DNA from 3 places in the Streptomyces sp. NPDC002911 genome. Region 3 is predicted to be linked to each of the others. Evidence: riboswitches for the same ligand, from Rfam matches in the RefSeq annotation. Region 3 holds a riboswitch; each other region holds the start of a gene.
The links. A riboswitch is a leader RNA that binds a small molecule or an ion and turns the genes downstream of it on or off. The one in region 3 is predicted to bind cobalamin.

Region 1: it holds a riboswitch for cobalamin, as region 3 does, so the genes downstream of both, ACWD04_RS06425 (ABC transporter substrate-binding protein) here and ACWD04_RS21460 (energy-coupling factor ABC transporter permease) in region 3, are expected to answer to the same signal.
Region 2: it holds a riboswitch for cobalamin, as region 3 does, so the genes downstream of both, ACWD04_RS29130 (cobalamin biosynthesis protein) here and ACWD04_RS21460 (energy-coupling factor ABC transporter permease) in region 3, are expected to answer to the same signal.

Annotation. Positions count from the first base shown of each region.
Region 1 covers NZ_JBSFUO010000003.1:251,138-258,525, forward strand. Annotated here, with positions in the region: gene ACWD04_RS06415 (ABC transporter ATP-binding protein) at 1-713, opposite strand, end outside; gene ACWD04_RS06420 (FecCD family ABC transporter permease) at 710-1,759, opposite strand; gene ACWD04_RS06425 (ABC transporter substrate-binding protein) at 1,789-2,835, opposite strand; cobalamin riboswitch at 2,893-3,079, opposite strand; gene ACWD04_RS06430 (hypothetical protein) at 3,155-3,325, opposite strand; gene ACWD04_RS06435 (acyl-CoA dehydrogenase family protein) at 3,322-5,172, opposite strand; gene ACWD04_RS06440 (carbohydrate kinase family protein) at 5,219-6,169, opposite strand; gene ACWD04_RS06445 (type B 50S ribosomal protein L31) at 6,286-6,549, opposite strand; gene ACWD04_RS06450 (ABC transporter substrate-binding protein) at 7,003-7,388, opposite strand, start outside.
Region 2 covers NZ_JBSFUO010000031.1:11,140-18,527, forward strand. Annotated here, with positions in the region: gene ACWD04_RS29125 (cobyric acid synthase) at 1-1,501, opposite strand, end outside; gene ACWD04_RS29130 (cobalamin biosynthesis protein) at 1,498-2,442, opposite strand; cobalamin riboswitch at 2,571-2,699, opposite strand; gene ACWD04_RS29135 (hypothetical protein) at 2,848-3,072, opposite strand; gene ACWD04_RS29140 (anion permease) at 3,085-4,347, opposite strand; gene ACWD04_RS29145 (class II aldolase/adducin family protein) at 4,592-5,251, shown strand; gene ACWD04_RS29150 (alpha/beta hydrolase) at 5,321-6,460, shown strand; gene ACWD04_RS29155 (hypothetical protein) at 6,646-7,388, shown strand, end outside.
Region 3 covers NZ_JBSFUO010000013.1:171,263-178,650, forward strand. Annotated here, with positions in the region: gene ACWD04_RS21440 (aminotransferase class V-fold PLP-dependent enzyme) at 1-256, shown strand, start outside; gene ACWD04_RS21445 (class I SAM-dependent methyltransferase) at 324-1,079, shown strand; partial or broken gene ACWD04_RS21450 (salicylate synthase) at 1,145-3,576, opposite strand; gene ACWD04_RS21455 (GNAT family N-acetyltransferase) at 4,052-4,879, opposite strand; cobalamin riboswitch at 5,065-5,248, shown strand; gene ACWD04_RS21460 (energy-coupling factor ABC transporter permease) at 5,279-5,986, shown strand; gene ACWD04_RS21465 (energy-coupling factor ABC transporter substrate-binding protein) at 5,986-6,354, shown strand; gene cbiQ (cobalt ECF transporter T component CbiQ) at 6,361-7,110, shown strand; gene ACWD04_RS21475 (energy-coupling factor ABC transporter ATP-binding protein) at 7,107-7,388, shown strand, end outside.

The DNA.
Region 1 (7,388 bases), on a different contig from region 3:
TCGGCGATGAGTTCCTCGGTGATCACCTCCGAGGGCGTTCCGCCTGCCACCACTCGGCCTTCCCGCATGACCGTGACCCGGTCACAGAACATCGCGGCCAGATTGAGGTCGTGCAGCGCGACCACGGCCGTGACGGGCAGCGCGGCGACCAGCGACAGGAGTTCCAGCTGGTGCTGGATGTCCAGGTGGTTCGTGGGCTCGTCCAGCAGGAGTTCGCGCGGCTGCTGGGCCAGGGCGCGGGCGATCTGGACGCGCTGGCGCTCGCCCCCGGACAGGGTGTGCCAAAACTGTCCGGCGCGGTCGGCGAGTCCGGTGCGCGCAAGAGCCTCTCGTACAGCGCCCTCGTCCTCGGGGCGGGGCGCGGACCAGGCGCGCCGGTGCGGGATGCGGCCGAGGCGTACGACGTCCAGCACACTCAGGTCGACCTGGGTCACCGCGTGCTGGTCGACGACGGCCACGCGGCGGGCCACACCTCGTCGGCCGGTCTCGGCGAGGGTACGGCCATCGAGGGTGACGACGCCCGCGCCGGGAGTGAGGACACCCGCCATCACCCGCAGCAGCGTGGTCTTGCCGGAGCCGTTCGGCCCCAGGAGTCCGACCGTGGTGCCGGGCGGCGGCGCGATGCTCACGTCGTCGAGGACGATCCGCCCGCCGGCCTCCCTGCTGACCCGTGCGGCCCGCAGGCCGTCACCGGGAGTGCCCGCCCGGGTCATGCGTTTCTCCTCGTGCGGTAGAGGACCAGGACGAAGGCGGGCACCCCGATGAGGGAGGTGACGACTCCGACCGGGACCTCCTGCGGGTCGAGGACGGTCCTGGCCAGGGTGTCGACCCAGACGAGGAACACGGCTCCGGTGAGCGCGGTGACCGGCAGCAGCCTCCGGTGCCCGGACCCGGTCAGTGCCCGGGCGGCGTGCGGCAGGACGAGACCGACAAACCCGATGGCGCCCGCCGAGCTGACGAGGGCCGCGGTCAGCAGCGCGGTGGTGCAGAGCAGCACGATCCGGGTGCGGGCCACGTGCACCCCGAGGGCGGCCGCGGCGTCCTGCCCGAAGGCGAAGGCGTCGAGGGTACGGGCATGGCCGAGGCAGATCAGCAGGGTGACGGCCAGCACGGCGGAGCACATCCACACGTCGCCCCAGCCGACCCCGCTCAGCGAGCCGAGCAGCCAGAACAGCACGCCCCGGGTCTGTTCGGCGTCGGCCGCGGTCATCACGACGAACGAGGTGAGCGCGGAGAAGAGCTGCATGACCGCGACCCCGGAGAGGACAACCCGGTCGGTGGAGCCGCCGAGGAGGTGACTGAGCATCAGGACGAGGACGAACGAGCACAGGGCCCCGACGAAGGCGCCGCCCGAGATCGACACCGCTCCCCCGCCGACGCCCAGGACGACGACCACGACCGCCCCGGTGGACGCGCCGGAGGAGACACCGAGGACGAAGGGGTCGGCGAGCGGGTTGCGCAGCAGCGACTGCATCACGGTGCCGCACACCGCCAGCCCGGCCCCGCACACCGCGGCGAGCAGGGTACGGGGCATGCGCAGATTCCAGATGATGCCGTCGCGTATGGGGGTCAGTCGCCCATCGGTGAGGCCGAGGTGGGAGGCTACCGCGAACCAGACGTCGGGGACGGAGATGCGGGCGGGTCCGATCGTCACGGCCACCGCGACCGACAGGAACAGCAGGGCGGCCCCGGCGCTCCAAAGGACACCGCCGCGTAGGAACCGGGTTCCTGCGGCCGGAAGGACTGCGGGTGGCTGCACGTTCACGACCGGAGCGCGTTCGGTCTTCGTCACCCCGCGAGTCCGAACGAACGGAGCCCCGCGGCGACGCGCTCCACGCCCTCCACGGTCCGGATGGTCGGGTTCATGGCCTGGCCGCTGAGCAGGACGTAGCGCTTGTGCCGGACGGCGTCCAGATTCTTCGTGGCGGGGTTGGACTCCAGGAACTCGATCTTCTTCTCGGCGCTTTCGGCCGTCTGCGACTTACGGGTCAGGTCGCCGATGACCAGCACGTCGGGATTCCGGTCGGCGACCGTCTCCCAGTTGATCTGGGGCCATTCCTCGTGCGTGTCGTCGAAGACGTTCTCCGCGCCGAGCTTCTCGGTGATGATGCCGGGCGCACCGCAGCAGCCCGCGAGGTAGGGGGCTTCGGCGTTGGCGAACCAGTAGAGCAGGGTGGCATCGGAAGCGTCGATGTCCGCAGTCGCCTTGTCGATGCGGCCCTGGAGGCCGGTGATGAGCTTCGCGCCCCGCTCCGGAACGCCGAACACCGCGGCCAGGTCGCGGACCTCGTCGTAGACCGGGTCCATGGTCAGAGGCTCGGCTCGGGAGCCGTCGCTGCTGCCCGCGTGGTCCTTGCCCATGCAGTCGGAGGGTGCGAGGTACGTCGGTACGCCCAGTTCCTCGAACTGGTCGCGGGTTGCCACACCGCCCTTGCCTAGGGTGGATTCGAACGAGGCGCTGACGAAGTCGGGTTCCTCGGCGAGGACCTTCTCGGAGGAGGGCTGGCTCTCGGCGATCCGGGGCACGGTGGCTTCGTCCTTCTCCAGCCCCTTCATCACCGGGTCCGTCCAGGTCGCGGTGCCGGCGAGCCGGTCCGCGAGGCCCAGGGAGAGCAGGATCTCCGTCGATCCCTGGTTGAGGGAGACGGCGTGACGCGGTGCCGCGTCGACGGTCACCGTACGACCGCAGTTCTTCAGCGCCACGGGGAAGCCGGGGGCGGGGCCTTCCTGTGCCTCACCGTCGGACGCACTCCCGCCTCCGCCACAGGCGGCGAGGAGGACGAGTCCCGCGATGAGGAGGGCGGTTCGGCGTATGGTGCTGGCGATGGGCGACACGGAGTCCTCGGCGTCTCTGGGCTCATGCGCGGAGCCCGCTACGGTGTTCCGCTCCCGGTACGGAAGCGGGTACCAGCAGGTCTTCGGACTCGGGTTCGTCCGGACGGGGCGCCTTCCCGGTGCACCCGAGGGTGTCCCAGTGGCACTTGCCCCGCCCGTCCCCCTCACCGCTGCGCGTCAGCTCCGGATTCGCACCGGATTCCCTGACTCCACGTGGAGTGTGACTGGCGTCTGCAAGTTATCACGCGGCGCGTCGACGGCCTCGGGAGCCGTCGGCCGGTACGGGTCGGGCTCCGCCTCGTACCGGCCGTCGGGCGGTTCAGCGCTTGGGGTGAACCGATTCGCCGCCTTGCGTCTGCGGCTTCCCGCGCCGGCGGGCGAGCACCGACACCGTGCCCCAGTAGGCCAGCAGAACGACGCGCAGGCCGATGATCTCCAAGCGCTCCCCGAGGCGGCCGGACACGGTACGCCCCTTGGCCACGGAGCTCATCGGGCGTCCGCCCTGGTGGTGTTCCAGGGGCCGTGGGGATCGTCGTACGCGTTCGCGTACCCCGGTCCGGCGATCGGCCAGTCGGCGAGCAGTTCCTCGGGCAGGGCGAAGGATTCAGCCAGTTGCGGGGCGTGCGCGGCGACGGCCGCGATCAGCTGTTCGGCGGTCTCGGCCAGGGCCTCGACCTGATCACCGCTCAGGAACCCGGCGGCCAGCAGATCGCCGCTGTTGCGGGCCACCCATTCGACGGCGAACAGCCGCTCCAGCTCTCCCAGCCGGTCCCTGGCGGCGCCCTCGGGCAACGCCGCGCGGGCCTCGGCGTAGGCCGCGGCGGCCTCCCGGCACGCGTAGGCCTCGACCCCGCGCAGGGCGGGGCCCGAGGCGGCGTTCCACCGCTCGAGGAGGTCGGAGTCGGGCGCCCGCTGCGCGCGGGCCCGCGCCCGGGCGAACCAGATGTCCTGGACCGCGGCGAGGAGCCGGCCCAGGAAACGTGGGTCGTCCAGGTCACCGCGGTGCGGGGCTCGGCCCGGGGCGTCGTCCTGGTGGGGCTCGGCGGCGAAGAGCATCTCGGCCGCCGCCTTGGCATACAGGGCGATGTTGTCGCCCTCCGCGGTAATGGCTCCCTCCACTCCCGTGACGAGCTCGGTCATGCCGTTGTTCTCCAGCAGGGCCTGCGCGCCGCAGCGTTCACGGCTCTCGACGATGACGTCACGGGCCCGCCAGGTGATCCATGCCTTGGCTACATCGACGAGTCTGCCCGTGTCCGTCCGGACGTCCTCGTCCGTACAGGCCTCCCAGCGCTCCTGTGCCCTGCGGTAGAGCAGGCTCATGGCGAAGACCGTGGCCATGGCCGAGGCGAGCGGTCCGTGGTGGGACCGATGGGCGTTGACGGGCACCGGCGGCTTACCGCGGGTCCCGGAGATCAGCCGGTGGCCGCCGTAGCGCACGGCGACCGCCAGGGTCGCGCGAGCCGAGCCCGCCGCGCAGGCGCTCATGGAGATCCGGCCGGGGGTCACCCGCCCGATCGAGGTCAGGAAGCGCCGCCGCCTGTCACCCGGTCCCGTGCTGAACTTTCCTGGGGAGTCGCTCTCTTCGCCGGATCCCAGCAGTGCGTCCCGCGCAACGAACAGCCGGTCGAACGAGGTCAGGCAGTGGTCCACCGGGCTGCCCATCCGGGCCGGAAGCCGCCGCACCCGGACGCCCGGCAGCGCCTGTTCGTCGTCGGTGAGCGGCACCAGGAAGAGGCGCACCCCGTGGTCCGAGCCGTCGGCGACCAGGCGTGCGGCCACCAGTCCGGACTTGGCTCCGCCCGCCGGGCTGGTGTTGGGCATGAACTTCTGCGCGCCCGCGTTCGGGGTGTGCAGGACGAATCCGTCCCTCTCCCGGTCGTACGTCGCAGTGGTCTCCATGGCCGCCGCGTTGTTGCCGTGTGCCACCTCGGTGCAGAGGAAAGTGCCGATGCGCCGCATCGTCAGATAGTCCGACAGGTCACGGCGACCGGAGCATTCGTGATCGAGGAGACTGCCGAGGAAGAGGTTGTAGTGGATGCCCGCCACGGTGGTCAGCGCTGGGTCCACCGGGCCCAGCCACGCGTGCAGGGCGGCCAGCGCGCGTGGGTCGGAAGCGAGGCGTGCTCCGCTGTCGAGGGAGAGGTTGAGGATCCGCAACCGGTCGTAGGCGAGTTCCAGTCGCTCTTCGGGCGTACCGCCGACGGGGCGGCGGAACGGTTCTGTGCTGATCAGCCGCTGCCAGAATCCGTGCTCGCGGCGGAAATCCGGGCCGAGGAGGACGCCGGTCAGCAGTTCGGTGGTGGACGGTGGGCCGGTGTCGGTAAGGGTCACGGTCATAACGAAATGAACGACCGGGGTACGGGCGAGGACACCCTGGACACTGTCACCGCTCCGGGACCGGCGCGCTGGTCAGGGCCTCTTTCAGCTCCTCCTCGTCGGGAGGCAGCGCACCGGCCCGTGCGACGGTCACTGCGGCCGAGGCCACCGCGTGGCGCAGCACGTCGCCCAGAACGGCGTCGTCCAGGGAGCGCAACCGTGCGCGGCCCCGCGCTCCGAGCAGTCCGTGCGAGGCCAGGGCGTGCAGTGTGCCCGACATGAAGGCATCGCCTGCCCCCACCGTGTCCGCGACCCGTACGGGCGGCGCGCCGATGCTCACCGTCGCGCCCGGCAGGAATGCCACTGCCCCTCCGGCGCCCCGGGTGACCAGGACGACCGCCGCGCCGGAGCGCAGCCACCGCTCGGCGGCCTCCTCCGGGGCCTCGTCCGGATACAGCCATCGCAGGTCCTCGTCGCTGGCCTTGACGATGTCACTCAGCGCCGCACAACGCTCCGCCCGGTGTACCGCACGGGCATGGTCACCCATCAGCGCGGGCCGCACATTGGGGTCGTAACTGACCGTCGCCGCTGTCCGGAGTGACCGGACGAGGTCCAGGACGGTGTCCGCGCCGGGCTCCAGGGCGGTGGCGACGGACCCGGTGTGGACATGCTGGGGCGGCTCCCCGGGCTGCTCCACCGGGCCCAGCGTCCAGGTGATCTCGAAGGTGTACGCGGCCCGGCCGGCCTCGTCGAGGCACACCGTGGCGGCCGGGGTGGGCGCACCGCTCCCGTCCGTGAGGACCCGAACCCCGGCCGAAGCAAGGTGGTCCTTGATCAGCCGCCCGTGGGAGTCCTGGCCGAGCTGGGTGATCAAGGTGGTGCCCAGCCCCAGCCTGGCCAGACCGTACGCGACGTTCGCGGGGCTACCGCCGGGATGGACCCGGTCCGGCGCGCCCGGCAGCCGGACGACGTCGGCGACGCATTCGCCGATGACCAGCAGGGCGGGGCTGTCGGGCATGAGGAGCGGGTCTCCTGGGGAACGCGGGCGGAGGTGGCCGGCGGAGCACTACTGCCACAAGGCTCACGATTCTGCCCGGTGCGCAGGACCAGCGGGGATCCGGGGGTCAGGAGGGTTCAGGAGGCTTCCTTGCCGCTTTCGTCCCCGTAACGCCGCTCAAATTTCGCGACCTGGCCCTCCGTGTCGACCACCCTCGCCTTGCCGGTGAAGAACGGGTGGCTCTCGGCGGAGATCTCCACATCGATGACCGGATAGCTGTTGCCGTCGTCCCAGTCGATGGTCTGCTCGCTCGACGCGGTGGACCGGGTCAGAAAGGCATACCCGGCGGAGCTGTCACGGAAGACCACGGGGCGGTACGACGGATGCTTGTCCTGTTGCATGCCTGCTCCTGGAGGTACGGGGATCTCGCATCCCGCTTCGGGCCAGCCTCCCGAACGGCGAGGGAGGGCGCGATCCGGGGCGTCCGTACGGAGCAGCGGATCGGCCGCGTGCTGCTCGATCGTCTGCTGCAGATGCTCGACCTGGCGGCGCCTGCCCGGCACATGGCCGGACCACGCGGCCAGGCCGGCGAGCCCGGCCGCGTGGTCCGACGAGGTGACGGAGTGCGCGGCCGGCCAAAGGCGCTCACGTCCGCCGCGGTGCTCCGCCTCCCCGGCGAAGCCGTACGTGGCGAGCACCCGCAGCCGCAGGCGCCGAGGTGGGTGGGCGCCTTCGGTGCCGCCGGGTCGGCGCCGCGTCGAATGCGCGGTGCGTCGCGTCGCTGTCCATGGCGGCAGCCGGAGCGCGACGAAACTCTGCCCGATAGATTGTGCAGGGTGGTTCGGTAGACCTGCTCAGTCACGCGTCACCCCTTCCACCGCGTCCGCGACGAGCCCGAGGAAACGCCCATGAGCCTGCGGGCTGCACAGGGGTTCCGGATTCCACGGCACGATCCGCGCCCCTCGGCCGACCGCCTCCCAGGCGGGGGCGGTGATCCCGTCGAGCGGGACCGCGTTGGACCGGATGTCCGTCAGGACGATGCGGGGTTCCAGCGCCGCCACGTCCGCCCAGTCCAGGGTGGCCCAGTTGACGCCGGCCCCTGCGGGCGGGGACACGAGGTCGACCCCCAGCTCGGCCAGGACGCGCAGCTCGGGCCACATCTGAGGGCGGCCGGCGTACGCCTGCTCCTGGCTCGCGGGCGAGAGGGCCAGCACCCTGGGCCCGCCGGGAGTGGCCCCGG
Region 2 (7,388 bases), on a different contig from region 3:
GCGCACCCGGGGCGATGAACGGCAACCCCTCCGGCGCGCCGGTCTCGATCAGCCGCCACAAGGCGTCCGTATCGGCGTGTTCCTCGATCAGGTCCCCCAGCCGGTCCAGTTGTTCCTCCCGTAGCGCCCCGAAGCTCATGTCCGGCGCAGGAACGAACCGCCGTCCCGCGGCCCGCGCGACCTCGCCGAGGAACGCCCGCCGGAACGCGTCGCTCTCCAGCGACCCGTGCCAGTGCGTCCCCCAGACCGAGCCCACCCGGCACCCGTCCAGGAACGGTTCGCCGCCAGTCACCTCGGCGACCCCGTGATGGATCTCGTACCCCTCCACCGGCTCCCCGAGCGCTGACCCGACGGGCCGCCCCAGGACCTTCTCCAGGCCGAAGCGGATTCGCACGGGCAGCAGTCCGAGCCCTTCGACCAGACCGGCCCGCGACTCGACGTCGTCCTCGATGCGCTCGCCCAGCACCTGGAACCCGCCGCAGATCCCCAGCACCGGCCGCCCCTCGGCGGCCCGCCGCCGCAGCGCGTCGGCCAGCCCCCGTTCGCGCAGCCACGCCAGCGCCTTCACGGTGCCCCGCGTCCCGGGCACGATCACGAGGTCCGCGTCGGCGATCTCCTCCGCCCGGTCCGTGAACCGGACCACCACCCCCGGCTCGGCCGCCAGAGCGTCCACATCGGTGAAGTTCGACATCAGCGGTACGGCGCACACCGCGACCCGCAGCACGTCCTCGCCGTGCGGCGGCGCCACGACCGACTCCCGTACGGTGCCGCGCATCGATACCCGCAGCCCGTCCTCCTCGTCGATACCCAGCCCATGGGCGTACGGCAGCACCCCGTACGTCCGCCGGCCCGTGAGCCCGAGGAGCATGTCGAGACCGGGCTCCAGCAGCGACACGTCACCGCGGAACTTGTTGACGAGGTACCCGGCGATCAGCGACTGGTCCTCAGGGCTCAGCAGCGCCGTCGTACCGAAGAACGAGGCGAACACACCGCCCCGGTCGATGTCGCCGACCACCAGCACGGGAAAGCGCGCGGCCCGGGCGATGCCCATGTTCACGATGTCCGTACGCCGCAGATTGATCTCGGCCGGACTGCCCGCCCCCTCGCAGATCACGGCGTCATACGTGCCCCGCAACTGCTCCAGACAGTCCACGACCGTCCCCAGCAGCGCCTCCTGGCGCCCCCCGTGGTAGCCGCGCGCACTCATCTCGCCGACCGGCTTCCCCATCAGGACGACCTGGCTCGACCGGTCGCCGCCGGGTTTGAGCAGCACCGGGTTCATCAGAGCCGACGGCTCCACCCGGGCGGCCTGCGCCTGCATCGCCTGGGCCCGGCCGATCTCCGCGTTCTCCCGGGTGACGAACGAGTTCAGCGACATGTTCTGCGCCTTGAACGGTGCGACCTTGACTCCCTGACGCACCAGCCACCGGCAGATCCCGGCCGTGACGACGCTCTTGCCCGCGTCCGAAGTGGTACCCGCGACCAGCAGCCCGCCGCTCATGTGACTCTCCGTCCCATGGCCAGCCGCCCCGCCGCACACACGGCGAGGGCCAGCACACTCACCCGGCGCGACAGCCGCACCGCGCATTCGATGTCCGTGACCCGCACGTCCCGCCCGGCCTCGCCGTTGAGCACCGGCCGGTGCTCGACCCGCCCGCCGTAAGCGAGGGTGCCGCCCAGCCGTACGCCGAGCGCACCCGCGAACGCGGCCTCCACCGGGCCCGCGTTGGGACTGGGATGCCGGCCCGCGTCGGCCCGCCAGGCCCGGACCGCCTCGCGCGGGCGGCCCCCGGCGGCCACGGCGAGCACGGCGGTCAGCCGGGCCCCGGGCCAGCCGGCGACGTCGTCGAGCCGGGCCGACGCCCAGCCGTAGCGCCGGTAGCGGGGCGATGTGTGGCCGACCATGGCGTCGAGCGTGTTGACGGCCCGGAAGGCCACCAGCCCGGGCACCCCGCCGAGCGCGCCCCACACCAGGGCTCCCACGACGGCGTCCGAGGTGTTCTCGGCGACGGACTCCACCACCGCGCGGGCGATCTGCTGTTCGTCCAGCGACTGCGGATCACGGCCGCACAGATGCGGCAGCCGCTCCCGGGCCGGCTCGATGTCCCCCACGGCCAGCGCCCCGCCGATGGCGCGCGCCTCGCGGCCCAGCGAAGTGCCCCCGACGACGGCCCAGGTGGCGGCGGCGGTCAGCGCCACGGCGGCGGCGGGACGGTTCCGCACGGCACGGGCGGCCAGCGCGGCCGCTCCCGTGGCGCCCCCGGCACAGACGAGCGTGTGCAGGGCGCCCCAGCCGCGGTGATCGCGCCACAGCCGGCTCTCGGCACCCGCCGCTGCACGCCCGAAGGCGGCGACGGGGTGGCCCCGCCGGGGATCACCGAGCAGCAGGTCACCGATCAGACCGGCGGCGGCGCCGTACGCGAAGATGCGGTCGGCTCGCACCGCTCAGCCGGCCGTCGCGCCTCGAAGGGCCTTCACAGCGGGTGGTGCGGCGACCGACGCAGGGCAGCCAGACATGGCGTATGTCCTCACTCAGGGTCCGCGCCCTGGTTCGACGTGACCGGCGACGAGAGTCTCCTGGCTCCCGGATCCGCAGTTCCTCCGGCCTTCCAGCCCGCGGTGGCGGACCGTGACTTCCGTGTGGAGGCTGCTCCCCGGTGACAGTGGCGGGACCGCGCCGGATTCGCACCGGCTTCCTCTCCTGTCGCCGTAAACGGCTCCGGCAGTCCACCATGCGCCGCGAACGCCCGTCAACCTGCCGCTGACCTGCGAGGCTTCAATGTGCTCAGACGCACACCGGCCGGACACACACGTGGTGTGTCCGGCCGGTGCGCGCCCGCGCGGAGGTCAGGCGACGATCAGATAGATCCCGTACGCGACCGCCGCCAGGCACAGCCCGAAGCAGGCGTACGCGCCGGTGCGTGTCAGGACGCCGGCCCCGCCGCCGCCCTGAGCCGTCGGAGTCTGCTTGGCGAGGCCGATGATGCCGAGAGTGAAGAGGCCGACCAGTGCGACGGTGACCACGAGGCTGACGCCGAAGACGGAGGCGAGAGCTGCCCAGTCGATGTTCATGCGGATCTGTCCTTACACCGTGGCCGGCCGGGCCGGATCGGCCGGGGTCTCGGCCGTGGGGGCCGGAGCGTGGATGGTGGTCTTGAGCTCGGTGGAGGCCCCACCGACGGGCGGCGGGCTGACGGCCGCGATGGCGTCCGTGACGACGCCCGCGGGCTCGTCCTCGGTCGCGTTGACGTTGGTGTGGTCGACCGGCTTGCGGCGCGACAGCAGCCAGATGGCGGCGGAGCCCGCGACGAGGATCACTGCGACCACCGCGACGCCCCAGGGGCCCTGCTTGGTCAGGAACTCGGAGCCCGCACCGATCAGACCGGCGGCCGGCAGGGTCAGGCCCCACGCGACGAACATCCGGGTGGCGGTGGACCAGCGGACCGTGCCGCCCTTGCGTCCGAGGCCGGCGCCCATGACGGCGCCGGAGCAGGACTGCGTGGTGGAGAGCGAGAAGCCGAGGTGCGAGGAGGCCAGGATGACCGTGGCCGCGCTCGTCTGGGCCGCGAAGCCCTGCGGCGGACGCAGGTCCGTGAGGCCGCTGCCCATGGTGCGGATGATGCGCCAGCCACCGAGGTAGGTGCCCAGCGCGATGGCGATACCCGCGGAGGCGATGACCCAGACCGGCGGGTTGGAGCCGGGGGAGAGGACGCCGCCGGTGACCAGGGCCAGGGTGATGATGCCCATGGTCTTCTGCGCGTCGTTGGTGCCGTGGGCGAGCGAGACGAGACCGGCCGAGGCGATCTGACCGGCGCGGTACCCCTTGGCGGTCGACTTCAGCTGGGCCGGGTCCGTGATCTTCCGGTTCAGGCGGTACGTCAGCTTCGTGGCCAGCAGTGCGGCGAGACCGGCGACGACAGGCGCGGCGATCGCGGGCAGCAGGACCTTCGTGACGACGGTGCCGCCGTTGATCGAGGACCAGCCGGCCGACATCACCGCGGCGCCGATGAGGCCGCCGAAGAGTGCGTGGGAGGAACTTGAGGGCAGGCCGACCAGCCAGGTCAGCAGATTCCACAGGATGGCGCCGACGAGCGCCGCGAAGATGACCTCGGTTCTGAGGCCGTTCTCATTGATGATCCCGCCGGAGATCGTCTTGGCGACCTCCACCGACAGGAAGGCGCCGACGAGGTTGAGAACGGCGGACATGGCCACCGCTGTCTTGGGCTTGAGCGCGCCGGTCGAGATGGTGGTGGCCATCGCGTTGGCGGTGTCGTGGAAACCGTTCGTGAAATCGAACACGAGAGCTGTCACGATCACGATCGCGAGCAGCAGCGTGATGTGTTCCATTTACCCAGGCAATCGTTCGACGTCATTGGCACGTGGAACGTAGTCAACCAGGGTGAACGGAAGGTGAACTGGGCAGGGCGGCATGGTGACCCCAAGCGCGTACGTCGATTCCGCTTGTGTGCGACCGGGCGGCCGTACGCCCCGCGCCGGTGCGGGAACCGGTCCCGCCCCTGGCCGCCGCCCTCCTCATGCCCGATATCTCCCCTTGAGGAGACATCGATCACGTGACCCTAGAATCCCCCGCATGAGTGACGTGCGCACGGACGCGATCGAGCGGACATGGGGCGGGGTCGTCGAGACGGCCCGGCGGACGGCGGCGGACGGCCTGGTCGTCGGCACCTCGGGCAACGTGTCGGCCCGGGTCGGCGGCACCGTGCTGGTCACCCCCAGCGGGGTGCCCTACGACCGGCTCGGCCCCGGTGACGCGGTCGGCGTCGATCTCGAAGGGCGTCAGGTCCTGGGTGACCTGGTGCCGACCAGTGAGCTCCCGCTCCACCTGGCCGTCTACCGCGACACCGACGCCGCAGCCGTCGTCCACACCCACGCCGTGCACGCCACGGCTGTCTCCACCCTCGTGGCCGAGGTGCCGCTCGTGCACTACGCCGCCGCCATGCTCGGCGGCCCCGTCCGCACCGCCGCCTACGCGCGCTACGGGACGCGGGAGCTCGCCGACAACATGCTGGCAGCCCTGCGCGACCGCACGGCCTGCCTGCTGCGGAACCACGGCACCGTCACCTACGGGGCCACCCTCGACGAGGCCTACGACCGCACCGCCCAGCTCGAATGGATGTGCAGGCTCTGGCTCACCGCGAGCTCCGTGCCGGGCCACCGGCCGAGCCTCCTCACCCCGGCCCAGCTGCGCGACGTGCAGGACGCCCTGGAGGGGTACGGCCAGCCCGGCTGAGCCCGGCGCCCGGCACCGTACGGCCGATGCCCACTGGCAGCCCGCGCCGCAGCCCGGGACACTGGAGCCGTGCGCCCGGCAACAGCGGCGGCAGTGGCCGCAACCTCGATCCTCGGCATCGGCGCGGCAGCGGTCGCCGTCGGCCGCTACGCCGGCGACGTCGCCCTCGGGGCGCCCTCGCCACGCCCCTTCCCGGCCGACCGCCGGCTCACCGTGCACGCCACCGCGGCCGGGCAGATCACCCTGACCCGCTCCTTCACCGCGCTGCGCCCCGGTACGTACGGACTGACCGGCCGCGGCGTCCACGCGGTGGTCGGCCCGGTGGTCGAACAGCCGCCCGGCAGTACCGCGGCCTCCGCGGACACCGTCGTACGCCGGCTGGAACGCGTGACCCTCGGCAGCCTGAAGCCCGGCGCCAGGGTCCGCCTCACCCCGGAGCTCCACCGCGGCGACCCGCTCACCGCCCTCGGCCTCGCCTACAAGGAGGTCGAGGTCCCCGGCGAACTCGGCGCCCTGCCCGCCTGGTTCGTGCCCGGAGTCCGCGACACCTGGGTGATCACGGCGCACGGACTCGGCGCCACCAGGGACCACCCCATGAATGTGATGGGGTTCCTCCACGCCCAGCAGCTTCCCGTGCTCGACCTGGCCTACCGCGGTGACGAGGGCGCCCCGCGCTCCCCGGACGGCCTCGCCCACCTCGGTGAGTCCGAATGGCGCGACCTCGACGCGGCCATCCGCTACGCCGTGCGCTACGGCGCCGAGAACGTCATCCTCCACGGCTGGTCCTCGGGCGCCTCGATGGCCCTGCACGCGGCCGTCGACTCCGCCCTCCGCGATCGCATCAGCGGCCTCGTCCTGGACTCCCCGGTCCTGGACTGGAAGACCACCCTGCGCGCTCTCGCCTCGGCCCGGGGCGTGCCCTCCGCGCTGCTGCCGCTGGCCGTGCGGGCGGCCCAGGGCCAGACCGGGCTGCACGGCGCCCCGCTCCTGGACACCTCGGTGCCGACGGCCCTGCACGTGCCCACGCTCATCGTCCACGGCCCGGGGGACACCCTGGCCCCGTGGCAGGAGTCCCGGGAACTCGCCGCACGCCGCCCCGACCTGGTGACCCTGCACTCCGTGCCGCATGCTCCGCATGCCGCGATGTGGAATGCCGACCCGGCCGGCTACGAAGAGGCGCTCCGGCGCTTCCTCACGCCCCTGATGTGAGCTGATGAGGCGGAACCGCCCGGTTGGTGCCCCGGTCCCGGTGCCTCCCGTATCCGGGTGACACGGCTTCCGTTTGGGCTTTCGGCCCGTCAGAGGCAAGACTGCTCCTCGTGACGTCCCGTACCCCGCGCGACTCCAGGCTGCGACTTGTCCGCCCACGACCCCAGGCGACCGCCCGTAAGGCCGTGACGACCCGGCGCACCAGGCCGGCCCCCCGACCACCCGAGGGCACGCCGCCACCGGCGGAACTGGCACGGCAGGCCAGGGCCGTACTGGCCGACGCCGTGCGCATCGCCCACTGGGCGGCGGACGGCACGAGCCCGGGCTCCGTCCCGCTCGCCGCCCAGGCCCTGGAACGGGCAGCCGCCGCACTGGGACTGTCCCCGGATCAGGTGATGGCCGGCTGGGACCGGGCCAGGCTGGCCGGCCTCATCGAGATGCACGGCGACACCGCCCGCCCCGGCTGGCGCCTGCGAGCCTGGGACCGCGACGACTCCGCCGTGCTCCGCGGCTGGGTGGCGCTCTTCGACGCCTGGTCGCTCGTCCACGCCTCACCCGACGGCATCGAGGCCACCGCGGTGGCGGAAGCCGTAGAGGCCGTGCCCCAGGTGCTCTCCCTCCTCCAGCTCTCGGCGGGCGCCGTCACCGTGCCCGCGCTCCTCGACCTGCTGGGTCAGCGCGTCGCGGAACTCCACGAGGAGCGGTGCGAGGTGCCGTACGGGCCGGAGCAGCAGACCGCACCCGCCGGCGGGCAGTCCGCCGACCTGAACGCGATGCTGCTCGACTGGGCCCTCGAGGGTCTCGCCTCCGTCGGCGCACTCACGCTCGGCGCGGGCCACGCCACCCTCACCCCGCTGGGCAACTGGGCGGTCTGGGTCAAGCTGGAGCAGATCTGCGTAGCCGCCCAGAGCCCGGCCGGCAACATCGA
Region 3 (7,388 bases):
CCAACTGAGCCTGGCTAAGGGCTCCTCGATGCAGCAGCGGCACGGCATCGTGACGTTCAGACACCGGGACATCGATTCGACCGACCTTGGCTTCATCCTCTTCAGCCACGGCTTCATGGTGCGGGCGGATGGCCTCTGCCAAGGCCGGGCCGGCGAAACCCGCAGCTCCGTACGGGTCAGTCTGCATGCCTACAACACCCGGCAAGAGGTAGACCGGTTACTTCAGGTACTCGCCGAGCTGAGCCAGCGCGGATGACAATCGTTTTCACCTGTAGATTCGGGGTCACGTAGCGGAACCGAGCGCGTAGAGGTGGTACAACAAGATGAGCGTGAGCATGTCGACGGCCCAGCTGTGGGTGGACCGCTGGGAACAACAGCAGCAGCGATACGCGATCGACCGGGAAGAACGCTTCACCGTGGTCGCGGATGTCGTGGAACACGTGACGGCCGGTCACGAGAGCCCTCGCGTGCTGGATCTGGGGTGTGGTCCCGGCTCGCTTCCCGCACGGCTGATCGAGCGCCTGCCGCAGGCCGAGATCGTCGCCGTCGACATGGACCCGTTGCTGCTGGCACTCGCCCGCGCCCGCCATCCGGACGCCGCGCGGTACGTCGAGGCGGTGATCGGCGAGGAGGGCTGGACGAGTGCCCTCGGGCTCCAGGGGCCTGTCGACGCGGTCGTGTCCACGACCGCGCTCCACTATCTCCCCGAAGGGCTGCTGCGGAGCACCTACGCGGAGCTGACCGCGCTGCTGCGGCCCGGCGGCGTACTGATCAACGCGGACCATCTGTCGCAGGACGGGGCCGGGTTCGCGGAGATCGCGGAGTTCGTCGGGGTCCGCCGGGCCGAGCGCCGGCACGCCTTCGATCACGAGGACTGGGAGACGTGGTGGTCCGCCGTCGAGAACGAGCCCGAACTCATGGGGCTGTGTGCGGAGCGCCCTAAGCCGGGCTCCGTCCACGCCGACTGCGCCGTCACGCTCGGCCGGCACGTCGAGCTGCTGACCGAAGCGGGCTTCGGCCATGCCAGCCCGGTCTGGCAGGTGGGCAACAGCTACGTCCTGGTCGCCATCCGGCAGTAGACGCGGGTGAGGGCGGGGGCGGCGTCGAACGCGGCGCCGCCCCCGCCCTCACCGCAGGCGCGCCGTCACCTCTCGGCATACCTGATGTGGGGAGCGACGCCGCGCAGCTTCTCGCACGTCTCCTCGATCTCCCGTGCGGGAACGGACTGGCCTGTGACGCCGGCACCCGCACGGAGCCACGTCCTGTCACCCTCACCCAGCAGGGTGCGAAGGACCAGGGCCGCGTCCAGCGAACCGTCCGTGCCCCCTCGGAAGACCGCGCCGCCGTACAGGCCCCGGGGCCCGTCCTCGTATCGCGCCAGCGCGCTCAGTGCAGCGCGCTTCCGCGAGCCCGTGGCGGTGATCGCGGGGAAGAGCGAGGCGAAGGCGGCCCACGGTCCGGTACCGGGCCGGAGCCGGCCCGTGACGCGCGAGGCGAGATGCTGCACCGAACCGCGTGGCCTGACCGTCATGAACTCCTCGACCACGACGGACCAGGGACGGCAGACCGCCGCCATCTCGTCACAGGCGAGCCGTACGCAGACGGCGTTCTCGTGGATTTCCTTGGGGTCCGTGAGGAGTTCCTCCCGCAGCCGGTCGTTCTCCGCCGGATCTTCCCCCAGGGCTCGGGTGCCCGCGAGCGGCTGCGTGCTGACCCGGCCGTCCTGCCGGACCTCCAGGACCGTCTCCGAGCTGAATCCGGCCGCCCTGCGTCCGCCGAGGTCGATGAGGAAGGAGCGAGCGGGAGTGTTGGCCCGCCGTCCGGCGAGATAGGTCGCGGCGAAGTCGGCGACCGGTCCGGCGGGCAGCACGACCGCTCGCGAGACGACGGCCTTCTCCAACAGACCCGCCCGGATGTCCGCGATGGTGCGGGCGACCGCTTCGCCGTAGACCGCGGTACCGCCGGTGACGAGCTGTTCGGCCCGGTCCGGTGCCACCCCGCCGGAAGCGGGCCCGGCGACGGAGGCGGAGGACTCGGCGAGCAGGTCGGCGGCGCGTTGACGCCGGCCGCCGGAGAGCGCTACCGCCCTCCCCCACCCTGGTGGCCCAGCCGGCGGGCAGTTCCTCGATCACCCGGTCGAGCCCCGGAGAATGCCGAGGCCCTGGCCAGCAGCTCGTGACCGGCGTCCGGGGCTCCGATCCTGACGTTGTCCTCTGTCGTGCCCTCGAAGATAGACGTCCTGGAACACCAGGGAGACGTGAGCGGCGAGTTCCTCGGGTGCGATATCCCGTACATCGACGCCCCCGACCCGGACGGTGCCGCCGGTGGTGTCCCAGAAGCGGGCGAGCAGCCTGGCGACGGTGGTCTTGCCCGCCCCTGACGGCCCGACCAGAGCCGTCATGCTGCCTGCGGGCAGCCGGAAGCTCACGTCGCTGAGTACGTGAGCGGGTGGCGCGCCCCTCCTGCTGGGCCTTCTCCTGCTCGGCGGAACGGAACTCGACTCCTTCGAAACGGACTTCGGCCCCTTGGGGTACCTGGGGCTCGGCGGGCTGCGGGAATGACTGCTCGTCGAGAACCGCGGCGAGTCGCTCCAGGCTGTCACGGGCGATACGCCCCTGCGCCGACGTCGGCCGCCCCCGAAAGGCTGTCGCCCAGACGGGCCGTCAGGACCAGGAGCGCTAGCAGGGTGGGGACCGTCAGCGAGCCGTCCAGTTGCCAGGACACGCGCGCTGCCAGCAACAGGGCGAAAACCAGCCGGGCGGCGAAGGCGAAGGAGACCAGGCCGGGCAGGCCCCGGACGATGAGACGGCGGTCCGCACGCGCTTCCGCGACCAGGGCGTCGTCAAGCGCTCCGTAGCCTTCGGCGGTCCGGCCTAAGGCCGCGAGCTGATGAAGGTCCGCAGCAGGTGGGCGGTGGCCGGGCGTGAACTCGCCGAGGCGGAAGGGCCCACAGCTGGGCATCCCCTCGGCGAAGCGCCGCGTCCCGTCCTTGACGATCAGGAAGTTCCCCTGACACAGGATCATGCGGCCGTCCCTTACGGGCCGGAGTGTGGGCAGGACGACCTTGAGGTCACCGTCCGCCCTTGCGGCCGAAAGGTCGAAGTTCACGGCGGCCAGCTTGTACACGGGCAGCATGTTCCTGCCCGCGAGGGCGGACAGCGAATGCAGGATGTCCGCGGAGGTCAGCGTCGATCCGTCGGTGAAGCGGACGCCAGGCCGGACGTGCAGGGTGTACGTGGACAGGTCCTCGGATATGTCGATCCCCCTGAGCACGCCGTAGCGCACGCCGTCCGGGGCGGAGGGATCGAGGTTTCCGAGGGTGCCGTGCCAGGCGCGGGCGCGGACCAGATCCAACGCCGAGGGGCCGTTGAAGAAGTCGAGCGTCTCGGAGGCGCCGCCCCCGACGAAGGCCGCACGGAGCGTGCCACCCGTGCGCGGTGAGGAGCCGGCGCGCCCCTTCCCGGAGGTGGAGGGGTCATCGGTCGAGCACGCCGCCAGCAAGCCGGGCCCCACGGCCAGGGCCACGGCTCCCGTGGCGCTGCGGCGCAGGAAAGCACGGCGGTCGAACTGTCTGGAGGTGCTTCTCCTTGACGAGGTACTGATCAGAGATGAGAGGGACGGGGAACGGGCGGTGGCCGCCCGCAGGCCGGTGCGGGGCACCGGCACCCGGATCTTCGCGGAGGCGCTTCGAGCCGGAGACCGTGCGGATCAGTGCACCGCGTCCCGGCGCAGGGCGACGGCACCCGACGGACACGCCCACACGGCATCGCGTACGGCGGGCAGTTCGGCAGCTGGCGGCGTGCCGTCCAGTACGCGAGGCCCAGACCGTCGTCGACGGCCTGGCCGAAGACAGCCGGTGCGGCGAGCACGCATTGCCCCGCCCCCACGCAGAGGTGCCGCTCTGCACTGACCCGCTCCGGTCCGGCCGGTCCGCTCGTCGCGCTCACGCGGACTCCTTCCCCTGCGTCATCGAGTGACGTCGGTGCCGTCACCACCTCCACAGCAATTGATCACGATATTCATATTCAACTTTCGGATCATCTCTTCCCGCTCATGGCGCCGGAGCCACGGCGGCCCTCGCCAGCTCGCCCGTGACGACGAACCCCAGCCGCCGGTACATCTCCACAGCGCCCGGCTCCGCGCCCAGGGTCATCGTCCGCAGCCCGCGGGCGCGGGAGTCCGCCAGCGCCGCCCGGCTCACGGCCAGTCCGTGCCCCCTGCGCCGTGCGGACGCAATGGTGGCGACGTTGTAGAGGCCGCCGACGCCTCCGTACGAGAACACCGAGGCGGCGGAGAGCACCTCGGCGCCACGCTTGACGAGGAAGTGCCGGAGAGGCGCCTCTTCGGTGAGCGGTAACGACTCCCATACGCACCGCGTGAAGTCCGCCTCGGCCTCGGACATTTCGTAGGCCGCCCGGTGCACGGAGACGAAGTCGGCCAGTTCCGACTCGCAGCGCACGCGCACGACACGGGCCCCGGAGTGCGAGCCCGCCCCCTCCGGGGCGGGAATCCTCGCGGTCAGCGGTGCTGACATGAGCTGGATCGACGGCATCGTCCGGAAGCCCGCGTGCGCCAGCGACCGGGCCAGGCCGGCCGGTGTGGCCGCGGGCCCGAGCCACCACACCGCATCGAGGCCCTTGGAGGCATGGATCCGCGCGACCTCCCTAAGTCGGCGTTCCAGGCCGTCCGGCGCGAAAGTGGCTGCGAACACGGTGTTGTAGGGGCGCGCCCGGGTCGGCGCACTCAGCAGTGCGCAGTCCGGTTCGAGGTCCAGCCGGACGAGTGGGGAGGACGCGAGGTACCTGAGGTAGGCGTACGCGTTGGATTCCGGCCCGGAACGTTCGACGGCGCCGACGGCACCGTCCACTCGATGCGTCAAGTGGTTCTCCTCATCAGGGGTAAGGCATTGCACGTGACTTTCACTCGGATCAGTGTCCTGGCGCGGGGCCGCCACGCGTCCTGACGGAGCCGGAGGTGACGGCCGGCAACATGTCCGCGAGCGGACCGCCATGGCCTGGGCACGCCTCCGGGACGGCCCCCGCTTGTCTTCGCCCCCGCCTGGCACTACTGTCGCCTCGCCTTGGTGAACGGGAAATCCGGTGCGATGCCGGTGCGGCCCTCGCCACTGTGATCGGGAAGTCCGGCTCCGGCCCCTGCGGGCAGCCACTGGGTCCTTGTGACCCGGGAAGGCGGAGTTCGGGCGGTGGTACCCGTAAGCCAGGAGACCGGCCAAGGCACTTCAACCATCCACGAGGTGCTGGAGAGGGTCTGCTGAGTCATGCACATAGCCGAGGGTTTTCTGCCTCCGGCGCACGCGATCGTCTGGGGTGTCGCGTCCGCGCCGTTCGTCGTCCACGGAGTCCGGTCCCTTACACGTGAAGTCAGGGAGAACCCTGAGAGCACGCTGCTTCTGGGGGCTTCCGGGGCCTTCACGTTCGTTCTTTCCGCTTTGAAAATTCCCTCCGTGACGGGGAGTTGTTCGCATCCCACAGGCACGGGGCTGGGGGCCATTCTGTTCCGTCCGCCGATCATGGCGGTCCTGGGCACCATCACCCTGCTGTTCCAGGCGCTGCTGCTCGCCCACGGCGGCCTGACCACGCTCGGCGCCAACGTCTTCTCGATGGCGATCGTCGGGCCCTGGGCGGGATACGCCGTCTACAAGCTGCTGCGCAGGTACGGCGTGCCGCTGATGGTTGCGGTGTTCTCCGGCGCATTCGTCGCCGACCTTTCCACCTACTGCGTCACCAGCATGCAGCTGGCGCTCGCCTTCCCTGACCCGAGCACCGGATTTCTTGGTGCGCTCACCAAGTTCGGCTCCATCTTCGCCGTCACGCAGATCCCTCTCGCGGTGAGCGAAGGACTTCTGACCGTGCTGGTGATGCGACTCCTCGTCCAGTCCAGCAAGAGGGATCTGACCCGGCTCGGCGTGTTCCTCACCGGCAGGCAGACCCGGACCGGGACAGCCGAGACCGAGGCGGTGGCGTGATGAACAGGGACACGAAGATCAACGCCCTTCTGCTGCTCGTCGTGGCCGCCCTGGCCGTTCTGCCTTTGGCTCTCGGCCTGGGTGACGGCGAGGAAGAGCCGTTCGCGGGCTCCGACGCCCAGGCCGAGACGGCGATCACCGAGATCGATCCCGACTACGAACCCTGGTTCGCCCCCTTGTACGAACCGCCGTCCGGCGAGATCGAGTCGGCACTCTTCGCCCTGCAGGCCGCACTCGGCGCGGGCGTCCTCGCCTACTACTTCGGACTGCGGCGCGGGCGCCGTCAGGGCGAGCTGGGGGCGACGGCGCAGCGGGACGGCGGTGGCGCCGCAGACAATGCCGGGGACCCCGCGACCCGGGGGAACTGAGCACACGTGCTGCCGATCGACGCGGCGGCGCACAGCAGTCGCTGGCGCCGCCGCCATCCCGCGGACAAAGCCGTGCTCGGCCTGGGGCTCACCATTCTGGCGATCTCGTTGCCGCCCTGGCCCGGCGCGGCCCTGGTCCTCGTCGCCTCCCTCGCCGTGCTGCTGGGGCCGGCGGGAGTGACCGTCCGCCATCTGTGGCGGGCGTACCGGGTGCCCCTGGGTTTCTGTGTCACCGGGGCGGCCACACTCCTCATCCAGATCGGCGGGCCGGGCGGGCCGGTCACCCTGGCCGACGAGGGGCCGGTCCGCGCCGGGGAGCTGTTGCTGCGTACCTCGGCCGCCTCGCTGGGCGTCCTGCTTTTCGCCTTCACCACCCCGATGTCCGACCTGCTGCCTCGCCTGGTCAGGGCGGGGGTGCCCGCACCGGTGGTGGACGTCGCGCTGGTGACGTACCGCATGAGCTTTCTGCTCCTCGACTCGGTGCGCCGCATCAGGGAGGCCCAGGCGGCCAGGCTCGGACATACCTCTCGGGCGGCCGCCTGGCGGTCCCTGGCAGGGCTCGGAGCCACCGCGTTCATCAGGGCCTTCGACCGCGCGGCGCGGCTCCAGGCGGGGCTGGCCGGGCGCGGCTACGACGGGACCCTGCGCGTCCTGGTGCCTGCGACCCCCGTCTCCGTCCGGTTCGTGGCCGTGAGCGTCACACTGCTCGGGGCCCTCACCGCCCTGACCTTCGCCCTGGAAAGGACCCTGTCTTGAGCGAGTCCGTACTGCTCGCCCTGCGGGGCGCGTCCTTCACCTATGAGGACGGCCCTGCCGTGCTGAGCGGCCTCGACTTCGAGGCGCACGAAGGGCGTGCGCTCGCCCTGCTCGGCCGGAACGGCAGTGGGAAGACCACGCTGATGCGGCTTCTCAGTGGCGGACTGCGTCCGCGCGACGGGCAGTTGACGGTCGAGGGCCGTCCGGTCACGTACGACCGAAGAGGGCTGACCCTGCTGCGTACCACCGTCCAACTGGTGGTGCAGGACCCCGACGAC